2 regions of the Streptomyces sp. AM25 genome follow, and region 2 is predicted to be linked to the other one. Evidence: riboswitches for the same ligand, from Rfam matches in the RefSeq annotation. Region 2 holds a riboswitch; the other holds the start of a gene.
The links. Region 2 has a riboswitch for cobalamin ahead of metE (5-methyltetrahydropteroyltriglutamate--homocysteine S-methyltransferase). Riboswitches for the same ligand answer to the same signal wherever they lie in the genome.
Positions count from the first base shown of each region.

Region 1: it holds a riboswitch for cobalamin, as region 2 does, so the genes downstream of both, nicT (Nickel transporter NicT) here and metE (5-methyltetrahydropteroyltriglutamate--homocysteine S-methyltransferase) in region 2, are expected to answer to the same signal.

Region 1 is NZ_JBKIWN010000003.1:220,638-226,163, forward strand. It holds gene ACLHRZ_RS04980 (cytochrome P450 family protein) at 1-185, shown strand, start outside; gene ACLHRZ_RS04985 (YIP1 family protein) at 315-905, opposite strand; gene ACLHRZ_RS04990 (APC family permease) at 994-2,493, opposite strand; cobalamin riboswitch at 2,651-2,870, shown strand; gene nicT (Nickel transporter NicT) at 2,902-4,017, shown strand; gene ACLHRZ_RS05000 (NAD-dependent epimerase/dehydratase family protein) at 4,071-5,054, shown strand; gene ACLHRZ_RS05005 (sensor histidine kinase) at 5,146-5,526, opposite strand, start outside.
Region 2 is NZ_JBKIWN010000002.1:441,982-447,507, forward strand. It holds gene ACLHRZ_RS03980 (TetR/AcrR family transcriptional regulator) at 1-195, shown strand, start outside; gene ACLHRZ_RS03985 (N-acetyltransferase) at 661-1,251, shown strand; gene ACLHRZ_RS03990 (SET domain-containing protein-lysine N-methyltransferase) at 1,238-1,726, opposite strand; gene ACLHRZ_RS03995 (hypothetical protein) at 2,379-2,900, shown strand; gene ACLHRZ_RS04000 (dihydrofolate reductase family protein) at 3,026-3,616, opposite strand; cobalamin riboswitch at 3,768-3,986, shown strand; gene metE (5-methyltetrahydropteroyltriglutamate--homocysteine S-methyltransferase) at 4,137-5,526, shown strand, end outside.

The DNA.
Region 1 (5,526 bases), on a different contig from region 2:
TGGCGCTGGGCCATGGCATCCACTACTGCCTGGGCGCTCCGCTGGCCCGGATGGAGACGGAGACGGCGCTGGCGGCGCTGCTGGAGCGCTTCGGGACGCTGGAACTCGACGTTCCGAGGGAACAGCTGAGGTGGCGTCCGGCCGTCCGGGCGCGTGGCCTGATTTCGCTCCCCGTTCGCTGGTAATCGACAAAGCGAACAGGTTTTTGGTGCATACCCCATCCTTGATGAGGTAGAACTGTTCTCGAGCCCGCCCGGTGTGCATCCCCCGTCGCACCGGGCGGGCCTTCGCGCACCGGACCGTACGCCGGTCCGTCAGGCGCTTCCCGGCGGGAACTTGAGCAGGGCCACCGCCGCCGCCATCTGGATCGCCACCGAGGCCACGGCCTTGTGCGTGGGCAGGTGGTGCTGACCGCGGATCAGCAGCGTGGCGATCACGCAGCCGAAGACCGCGGTGACGGAGGCGGCCGCCCGCACCGGCACGGAGTCCACCGGCAGCCAGGTGTTGAGGAACAGGCGCGGCAGGTCCGTCGCCCAGAAGACGACGGCGAACAGGCCGGTGGTCGGCGCGAACCTGCCGTTGCCGCCCAGGCGCCGCGCGATGGCGTGGGTGACGGCGCCGAGGAACAGGGTGGCCACCAGCGTCACCCCGGAGGCGATGGCCATGGCCTCCAGGGCGAGGACGGGACTCACGCCCCACTGGACCCAGAAGGAGTCCTTGCCCAGCGTCCCCAGCGCCCCGCACAGCAGGCTGAGGAACATGGCCGCCCCCCAGACGCTCCGGTCCCGGGCCTCGTCGAGCACGTCGACGGGCCGGTAACAGAGCCCGAATATCAGCCGGTGCCAGAGCAGCCGGCGTGGCGAGGCGGCAGGGGGGCTGGAGGCGGGAGCGGAGGTCACGGGCATGGGTGCCGTTTTATCACCGTTCGGCCACGAAGCCGCTGTCGGGCCGGACAAAGGTGATCAAGGCGGGCGGCCGCGGGGCCGGCCGCCGTCAGGCGGACGCGGGTTCGGTGCTGCCGGGGTCGTCCTCGGGTTCGCCGCTCGCGGCGACGGGGTGGAGGTACTCCTCGCTGATCTCCCGCGGCCCGAACGGCCACACCTTCTCGTACGCCGACCACAGCACGAACGCCACGCAGCCCGCCGCGACCCACACCAGCGACCACTCGATGGGGTGCCGCCCCGGGGAACTGCGGTCCGCGTAGCCGTAGATGACGATCCAGCCCGCCGCCGCGACCACGCTGGGCAGCGGGTAGAGCCACATCCGGTACGGCCGCCGCAGGCCCGGCTGGCGGTGCCGCAGCACGGTGGCGGCCAGCACCTGGGACAGTGCCTGGACGATCACCATGACGGTGGTCAGCAGCTGGATCAGCGTGTTGAGGTCGGTGTGACGCCCGATCAGGAAGCCGATCGCGCCGATGACCCCCATCGTCACCAGCGGCAGCACCGGGAAGCGGTGCCGCGGGTGCAGGGTGCCGAAGGGGCGGAAGAAGACCTTCTCCCGCGCGGCGTCGTAGGGCACCCGGGAGCCGCCCAGCAGCCCCGTGAAGACCGAGGCGAAGGCGGTGACGAGGATCAGCACGGTGACGACGTCCGCGGCGCGCCTGCCCCACGTCCGCTCCAGCACCGCCGAGGCCACGGAGGAGCCGGCCGTGGAGTTCGGGTCCAGCATCTCGTGCCAGTCGACGACCCCGAGGGTGCCGATCTGCAGCAGCAGATAGACCGCCATGATGCCGAAGATGGACCAGACGATGGCACGCGGCAGGGTGCGCCCGGGGTTCTTGATCTCGGCGCCCATGTACGCGGCCGTGTTGTAGCCGCCGTAGTCGTAGATGCCGATCGTCAGGCCCGCGGCGAAGCCCAGCCAGAAGTGGTTGGTCGTCACGGCGAAGGCGTGGGCGGGGTAGGTGAAGGCGAGGTGGGGGCTGAAGTGGGTGAAGGCCGCGATGATGACGAGGATGATGGAGGCGAGCATCACCCCCCACAGCACGGCGGTGATCCGCGCGATGTTCTCCACCCGCCGCCACAGCAGCGCGACGACCACCGCGAGGAACACCAGCCCGGTGACGTCCCCTTGGGTCTGCGTCATCCCGGGCCACAGGTAACCGAGGTACTGCACGAAGCCGATGACGCCCGTGGCCATCGCGAGCGGGATGAAGAGCATCGCCGTCCAGACGAACAGGAACGGCATCAGCTTGCCGGTGCGGTACTGGTAGGCCTGCCGCAGATACACGTAACTGCCGCCCGCGCCCGGCAGGGAGGCCCCCAGCTCGGCCCAGATCAGCCCGTCGGCGAGGGCCAGCACGGCGCCCGCGACGAAGCCGATGACGGCCTGCGGGCCGCCGAAGGCCGTGACCATGAGCGGAATGGTGACGAAGGGCCCTATCCCGCACATCTGGCTCATGTTGATGGCCGTCGCCTGGAACAGCCCGATGCGGCGCTCGAAGCCGGGCTCCGGTACGCCGGGTTTGCGGTCTCTGTCTTCTGCTGCCATGGCGGTCAGCCCTCTCTCGTCGCCCACTGCTGCACTCGTAGCACCGGCCTGCGTGACCGTCCATCACATGCGGACCCCGGCACAGAAGTGTCGGTACCCGTTCCGCTGCATGGGCATGGCAATTGCCACATCTTTGCCTCCGCCTGAGGTCAGGGCGTTAGGGTGGCCCGGCCGTGGTGTTCGGGAAGACCGGTGGCGGGCCTTTGTGGCCCCATTCCGGAGCGGCCCTCGCCACTGTGATCGGGGAGCTTCCGCCCTTTTCCGTACGTCCCTTGCGGGGCGCGCGGTGCCACTGGCCGCATCCGGCGGCCGGGAAGGCAGGGGCGGGCGCGTACGGACCCGTAAGCCAGGAGACCGGCCACGGCATCTCACGAACTGATCCACGAGGTGCTGGAGCGTGACCCGCAGATGACTCTGCCCACCACAGAGACCCCCCGCAGTACACCGCCGTCCTTCCAATGGCGCCGCCAGGACACCGTGCGCACCGCCGGCCTGCTGGCCGTCCTAGCCGCACTGCACGTCATAGCCTTCGGCGTGCTCCTCCTGCTCGTCGTCCCCAACCACTACACCGTGGGTTCCAAGGTCTACGGCGTCGGGCTCGGCATCACCGCCTACACCCTCGGCATGCGGCACGCGTTCGACGCGGACCACATCGCCGCCATCGACAACACCACCCGCAAGCTGATGGCGGACGGCAAGCGTCCGGTCTCGGTCGGGTTCTGGTTCGCGCTCGGCCACTCCAGCGTGGTCGTCATCATGGCCGCCCTGGTCGCCGGGGGCACGCACCTGGCCGGGACGCTGATGAACGAGAACTCCACCACCCACCAGACGCTCGGTGTCGTCGGCACCACCGTCTCCGGCGGCTTCCTCTACCTCATCGCCGCCCTCAACCTCGTCGCCCTCGCAGGCATCCTGCGCATCTTCCGCGCCATGCGCGAGGGCCGCTACGACGAGGCCGAGCTGGAACAGCAACTGGACTCGCGCGGCTTCATGAACCGCATCCTCGGCCGCTTCACGCGCTCCATCACCCGCCCCGGCCAGATGTACCCGCTGGGCTTCCTCTTCGGCCTCGGCTTCGACACCGCCACCGAGGTCACCCTGATGGTGATGGCGGGCAGCGGCGCCGCCGCCGGCCTGCCCTGGTACGCCATCGTGTGCCTGCCGCTGCTGTTCGCGGCCGGCATGAGCCTGTTCGACACGCTCGACGGCACGTTCATGAACTTCGCCTACCAGTGGGCGTTCTCCAACCCCGTCCGCAAGGTCTACTACAACCTCACCATCACCGGACTGTCGATCGCCGTCGCCTTCCTCATCGGCACCATCGAACTCGTCGGCGTCCTGCACGAGAAGCTCGACCTGAACGACGCGGTCACGGGCTGGATCTCGGGTCTCGACCTCGACAACGTCGGTTTCGTCATCGTCGGCCTGTTCGTGGTGGTGTGGGCCATCGCCCTCGCGTACTGGCGCTTCGGCAAGGTCGAACAGCGCTGGGCGGCGCGGAGTACGGGTCTTACGGACCTGTGACGGAGCGCCCCTGAACGGTGCGCGGCCGGTGAAGTGCCTCTAGCGTCGGGGCCATGCGTGTACTCGTCACCGGAGGCGCGGGCTTCATCGGCTCGCACATCGTCAGTGCCCTCACCGCCCGTGGGCACGAGCCCGTCGTCATGGACACCGGGCTCGTGCCCACGGACGACGTCCGCGATCCCGGGGCCGTGGCACGGGCCTTGAAGGGCATCGACGCCGTGTGCCACCAGGCCGCGATGGTCGGCCTCGGCAAGGACTTCGCGGACGCGCCCGCGTACGTGGCCCGCAACGACCTCGGCACGGCGGTGCTGCTGGCCGGCATGCACGCGGCGGGCGTACGGACCCTGGTGCTCGCCGGGTCGATGGTCGTCTACGGCGAGGGCCGCTACGAGTGCCCCGCCCACGGCCCGGTCCGCCCCGGCCCGCGGGACCCCCGGGCCCTGGAGGCGGGCCGCTTCGAGCCGCCGTGCCCGCGCTGCGGGCGGGAGTTGGCCCCGGGCCTCGTGGACGAGGACGCGCCGCTGGACCCGCGCAACGTGTACGCGGCGACCAAGGTCGCCCAGGAACACCTGGCGGCGTCCTGGGCCCGCGCGACGGGCGGCAGCGCGGTGGCGCTGCGCTACCACAACGTGTACGGGCCCGGAATGCCGCGCAACACGCCCTACGCGGGCGTGGCGTCGCTCTTCCGCTCGGCACTCGCACGGGGCGAGGCGCCGAGGGTCTTCGAGGACGGCGGCCAGCGGCGGGACTTCGTGCACGTGCGGGACGTGGCGCAGGCCAATGCGCTCGCGCTGGCGGCGGATTCGCCCGGCGGCGGGCTGAGGGCGTACAACTGCGGCAGCGACAGCCCGCGCACGATCGGGGAGCTGGCCGGTGCCCTGGCGGCGACGTGCGGGGGCCCGGAGCCGGTGGTGACGGGGGAGTACCGCCTGGGCGACGTCCGCCATGTGACGGCTACGTCGCGGCGGTTGCGGGACGAGCTGGGCTGGCGCCCGGGGGTGGGCTTTGCGGAGGGGGTGGCCGAGCTGGCGGGTTGAGTGCGGGTCGGTGGGGGCTGATCGCGCAGTTCCCCGCGCCCCTTACGGGGCGCGCCCCCTGGTTGTGCCCACCGGCCGCAACCACCTCCGGTCACCCCGGTGCCGGCAATACGATCTCGAAACAGCAGCCTCCCGGCACGTTCCGCACCGCAGCGCGCCCCGCGTGGGCCTCCACAATCCCCCGCACAATAGCGAGCCCAAGTCCCGCCCCCGCCGGAGGCGTCCGCGCCTCCGTCCCCCGCCACCCCGTGTCGAAGACGCGCGGAAGGTCCTCCTCCGGAATCCCCCCGCACCCGTCCGTCACGGACACCACCACCGTGTCCGCCTCGCGCTGCGCCGCCACCGCCACCGTCCCGTCGGCCGGTGTCCGGCGGATCGCGTTGACGAGGAGGTTGCCCAGCACCCGCGTCATCTCCTTCCCGTCGACCTCGACGGGAAGCGCCTCGACCGCGTCGCCCACGAGCCGCACCCC
Region 2 (5,526 bases):
CTGAAGGACGCCTTCGCCGCCCTGCTGGAGTGCCTCGGCGAGGTCGCCGGGGACGGCGTCCACCCAGGGCTGTTCACCGAGGTGTTCTGGGCGGCCCTGCACGGACTGGCCACCCTGACCCGGGCGCGACGGCTCCCGCCGGAGGACACCGAGCGCAGGGTGGAACTGCTGGTGGACCGGCTCGCCATGATCTGACACACCGCCCCAGCGGACACCGGCTGGTGGTCGCGCTCGGCGCGGGCCCGCCGGTCGATGGCCCGCTGTGCCTCCACCCTCTGGGCATCGCCCTCCTCCGGCGCGAGTGCTCGGCTGCCATGCGCAGCATCATCGTGAGGCTGCTCAGCGTCTCGGCCTCGCCGCCGTCCCCCGTCAGGCGCGAGTCGAGGCCGCGGTGCGCCCGGCCCAGGACCTCGGGCCAGGCACCGGTGGTTGCCGCCGGGCCGACCCCGGTCAACGGCGTCAGCCACAGGTCGGCGTGGGTGGGATGCGTCGCAGCGGCGACCTGCACGGACGCGTGGTGGCGAGGGCTGCGCCGAACAGTCGTTTCCGGCGCTCGGAGAGATTGCCGATCTCCCGGCTGTTGCTTCCGGAACCCCGCACGGCCCTGTGCCGCTGAGCCGTGCCTCCTGCGGGAGGCCACTGCGCGGGACACTGCCTTTCATGACCGACTGGGCCATCACCACACTCGGGCCGTACGACCGGCAGGCGGTCATGGAGGCCGTCGACCTGTTCGAGACCGTCCTGGGCCACGGCATGCTCACCGTCGACCAGGTCCTCGAGGAGCTGCGCACGGGGTCGCTGCTCTTTCTGACCGCGCACACGGGCAGGCCTGCCACGGTGGCGGGGGCGGCGATCGCCCGCGTTCTGCATGACGACGACTACCGCGAGTTCATCGCTCCCATGCCGCACGGAACGCTGCTCGCCGTCCCGCCCTCCGTGGACGGCCGCCGGATCGGCCAGCTGAATACCTTGGCCGTGGCCGAACCGATGCGCCGACGCGGCCTCGGCGGAGCACTCACAGCACGCAGCACCGCGTGGTTGCGTGAACGGTGCACCCAGGCGTACGTGATCTCCTGGCTGCACGACCGGCCGGGCCGCAGCGAGGGCCCGTTGAAGGCTCTCGGCTGGGAGCCGGTCACTGTCCTCCACGATTACTGGCTGCACAGCGGCTGGGACTGCTCCCGGTGCGGCCGTCCCTGCCACTGCCCGGGCATGTTGCTGCGCCTGCTCGGTACCGTCAAGGCGCCGTAGCCGCGTCCCGTGCGGCGACCAGCTCCCGGATGTGCGGGTTGAGGCGATACCGATCGAGTACGGCAGTAGGCACTCCCCGGGCTCCATGGATACGGCCCAGGCACCTTCGGCTTGCGCAGGCACACGTGAACGGAGTGGCCAAGGCCCACTCCGTGGACGGGTAGAAGAAGGTCAGCGCCTCCCCTGCCCTCATATTCCTGGCGGCGGTGACCGCCAGGGACCGGACATCCACATGGGTGCTCGGGTCGCAGGAATGGTTGAGGTAGGCCAGGGCGTCCAGGTTGTCGATGTGCCGGTCGACTGCGATCTGGATGGAAGTGCGCGAAGGACGAGCCCGGAACCGGGGTGTGCTGATCCGGGCCACCACATCGCCTTCATCGAGGGCAGCCCTGGTCACCAGACCGCGGCCCGCCCCGGGCTGATCAATGATCCGAAGAGTCGGCATGGCTCGATCACACCCCGAACCGTCCCGCATCGCACCTTCGAAGGACCGAACACGTCGGCGGGCCGCAGGCCACCGTGGCCCCAGGTCTTCTCCGGTCCGCGGGGCCGAGCCGACGGACTCGACGAGCTCGTGGTCCACGCACTGCTGATGGCTTTCTGGGGTTCAAGGGTGCGCCGCCCGGTCACCAGGCCGACGCCGACCTCTCCGAGCAGCAGGCCATCCGTGACATCCGCGAACTGGTCCGTCTCGGCCGGCTCGAAGCGCAGGGCCGGGCGCGATCCTGCTACTGCGCCCCTGGCCCCCGCAGGGCCCGTGCGCAGGACCGGATCCGCCAAGCCGTGGAGCTCCACGCCCCCGGACCTGACCGGCACCAGCAGAGGGGGCTCGGCGAGAACGTCTGCTCGCCGAGCCTCTCCTTGTATGTGCTGTGATACGGGCCGCCGATGCCGCTCGATCGAACCGTTTCCGTGCACGTGCCTCTCGGATGCCGGCGATGCAGGGCGTGCTCAGCGGAACTAAAAATGCCCTTTCTCCTCTCTCTAGAGTGAAGAGACTTCTGTGGCGGTTTGGGATGCATGGTGGGTGGGGTCGCGGCCCGGCGTGGCGGTGGCCTTGCCACCGTCAGGCACTGGCCCGGTCGGCCTGCGCGGTACCGCCTGCCACCCGGCGGAAAGGACGCGCAATGGAACAGGAGAGGCTGCGCAAGGGCACCCCAGTGCTCAGGTACGGCACGGCTCTGGCCCGGGATGTTGTCGTGGTGCTCCTGGCGGGCGGCGTCTCGGCGTGGATCGCTGTGGCCGGTGACGGGGACGGCCTCCACGTGACCGCCTGGAGCAGGCTGGCCTCCGGATACCTCCCTTACGCGGTGATCGTGTGTCTGCTCGGGGCCACCGCACCGACGGCGCTCAGTACGGTCATCCGCACGGCCGGATCCCAGCTGATCATGGTGTTCGGCTACTACACCTGGGGCCCCATGACCACGTTCGCGAACACCCCCACCAAAGCGGCCCACTACGCGGAGCAATGGACGCTGGTCGCCCTCACTGCCGTGCCCCTGACCGGCCTGGCCGCGTACGCGGCCAAGTGCCTCGTACGCCGCTGCGCAACGGCCCGTGCCACGCCGCCCCCGCTTCCCACGCCGACGCGCGAGAACCAGGGCCGGGCACACCACCGCGTTCCGGCGACCTCCGAAGACACGAGGTAGCAACTCCGTGCCGCTGAAGAACAGCCTTGCCTTTGCCGAGGGTTCGCCAGGACTTCGACCGGGGGTCTCGTTCTGGTCCAGGAAGGTCTGGAATGCGGTCGGCGGTGATTGCTGACAGAGCCAAGTTAAGGGGCCGGACGATAGGTGCACACGTGCGCGCCCGTGCCGCTGGTGACCGAGGAGACCAGTTCCAGGGTGCGCAGCACCCCGTCGTCGGTGAAGATCCGCTTGCCGCCGCCGAGGAGCACCGGCGTGATGATGAGCCGCAGCTCGTCGACCAGGCCCTCGCTCAGGAGGGTGCGGACGAGCGTGGGGCTCCCCATGACCAGCAGGTCCCCGCCGTCGGCCGCGTGCAGCTCGCGGATGCGGGCGAGGGCCTCGCCGCCGGGGATGCGCGTGGTGTTGTTCCACGTCAGCTCCGCGTCCCCCAGGGTTCCGGTCACGACGTACTTCGGGATGGCGTTCATCTGGTCGGCGAAGGGGTCGCCGGCCCGCTCCGGCCACGCCGCGGCCATCGTCTGCCACGTGCGGCGCCCGAACAGCAGCGCCTGCGTCCTGCCCATGATCTCGGTGATGGTCCCGCCCATCACCTCCGGGTCGAAGAACGGGTGCGACCAGCCGCCGTGGGCGAAACCGCCGTCGGTGTCCTCCTCGGCTCCGCCGGGCGCCTGTACGACGCCGTCCAGGCTCATGAACTCACTGACCACGATGCGCACGGGACTTCACTCCTCGTTCCTCGTATCCGGTCCGGGTGTGCCGGACGGCACGGCACGTGTTCGCGCCGTCGGGACGATCGTCGCACCGACCACTGACAATGCCGCGAAGCCATGACCCAAACCCACTGTTCAAGCACCGCGTCCCCGATCTAGGCTGGCGCGTGCAGCTGGTTCGCCCCTGTCCGCCAGGCAGGCGCGTCGCAAGAGGGAACCCGGTGGGAATCCGGGACTGCCCCGCAGCGGTGAGCGGGAACGACCGCCGTCATACGCACTGGGTCCGTGACGGGCCCGGGAAGCGACGGCCATTAGGTGTCTGCCCCCGGCAGACGTGCCCGTGAGTCCGAAGACCTGCCCGTTGCCCGCGCGCGACCGTTCGTGCGCGGAGATCCCGGTGACCTCGAGGGCGGGTCGGCGCACATACCGAACGGGCAACCCACCGCTGTGGTGCGGCCCGTCCGCCACCCCTTCGCGTTCTCGCCATGCTCCGGGATCCCGGAAGAAGCTCGCGAAGGAGAGTTCCGTGACCAGCAAGTCCGCAGCCGCGGCAGCACGCGCCACCGTGTACGGCTACCCCCGCCAGGGCCGGGGCCGTGAATTGAAGAAGGCGATCGAGGGTTACTGGAAGGGCAGTGTCGGCGCGGACGCCCTCCGGGAGACGGCCGCCGGACTGCGCCGCACCACCTGGCGGCAGCTCGCCGAGGTGGGCATCGACGAGGTGCCGACCGGCGACTTCTCGTACTACGACCACGTCCTGGACACCAGCGTCATGGTCGGCGCGATCCCCGCCCGGCACCGCGCGGCCGTCGAAGAAGACGCCCTGGACGGCTACTTCGCCATGGCCCGCGGTACCCAGGACGTGGCGCCGCTGGAGATGACCAAGTGGTTCGACACCAACTACCACTACCTGGTCCCGGAACTCGGCCCCGACACCGTCTTCACCACCGACTCCGCCAAGCAGGTCGCCGAGCTCAAGGAAGCCCTCGCCCTCGGCCTGGCCGCGCGCCCCGTCCTGGTCGGCCCCGTCACCTACCTCCTGCTCGCCAAGCCCGCGCCCGGCGTCGCACCCGGCTTCGAGCCGCTCACGCTCCTCGACCGGCTGCTGCCCGTCTACGCCGAGGTGCTGGCGGACCTCAGGGCCGCCGGCGCCGAGTGGGTGCAGCTCGACGAACCCGCCCTGGTCCAGGACCGCACCCCGGCCGAGCTGAACGCCGCCGCCCGCGCCTACCGTGAGCTCGGCACCCTCGCCGACCGGCCGAAGCTGCTGGTGGCCTCCTACTTCGACCGCCTCGGCGAGGCCCTGCCGGTGCTGGCCAAGGCCCCGGTCGAGGGTCTCGCCCTCGACTTCACCGGGTCCGCCGCCGCCAACCTCGACGACCTCGCCGCCGTCGGCGGCCTGCCCGGCAAGCGCCTCGTCGCCGGCGTGGTCGACGGCCGCAACGTGTGGATCAACGACCTGGAGAAGTCGCTGGCCACCCTCGGCACCCTCCTCGGCCTCGCCGGCCGCGTCGACGTCGCGGCCTCCTGCTCCCTGCTGCACGTCCCGCTCGACGCCACGGCCGAACGGGACATCGACCTGCAGATCGTCCGCTGGCTCGCCTTCGCCCGCCAGAAGACGGGCGAGATCGTCACCCTGGCCCGGGCGCTGGAGCGCGGCACCGACTCCGTCGCGGCCGAACTCGCCGCCAACCGCGCCGATCTGGCCTCCCGGGCGGGCTCCGCCATCACCCACGACCCCGCCGTGCGCGCCCGCAGCGCCGCCGTCACCGAGGCCGACACGCACCGCTCGCAGCCCTACGACCTGCGCGCCGCGGCCCAACACGACCGTCTCCGGCTGCCGTTGCTGCCGACCACCACCATCGGCTCCTTCCCACAGACCACCGAGCTGCGCACCGCCCGCGCCGGCCTGCGCG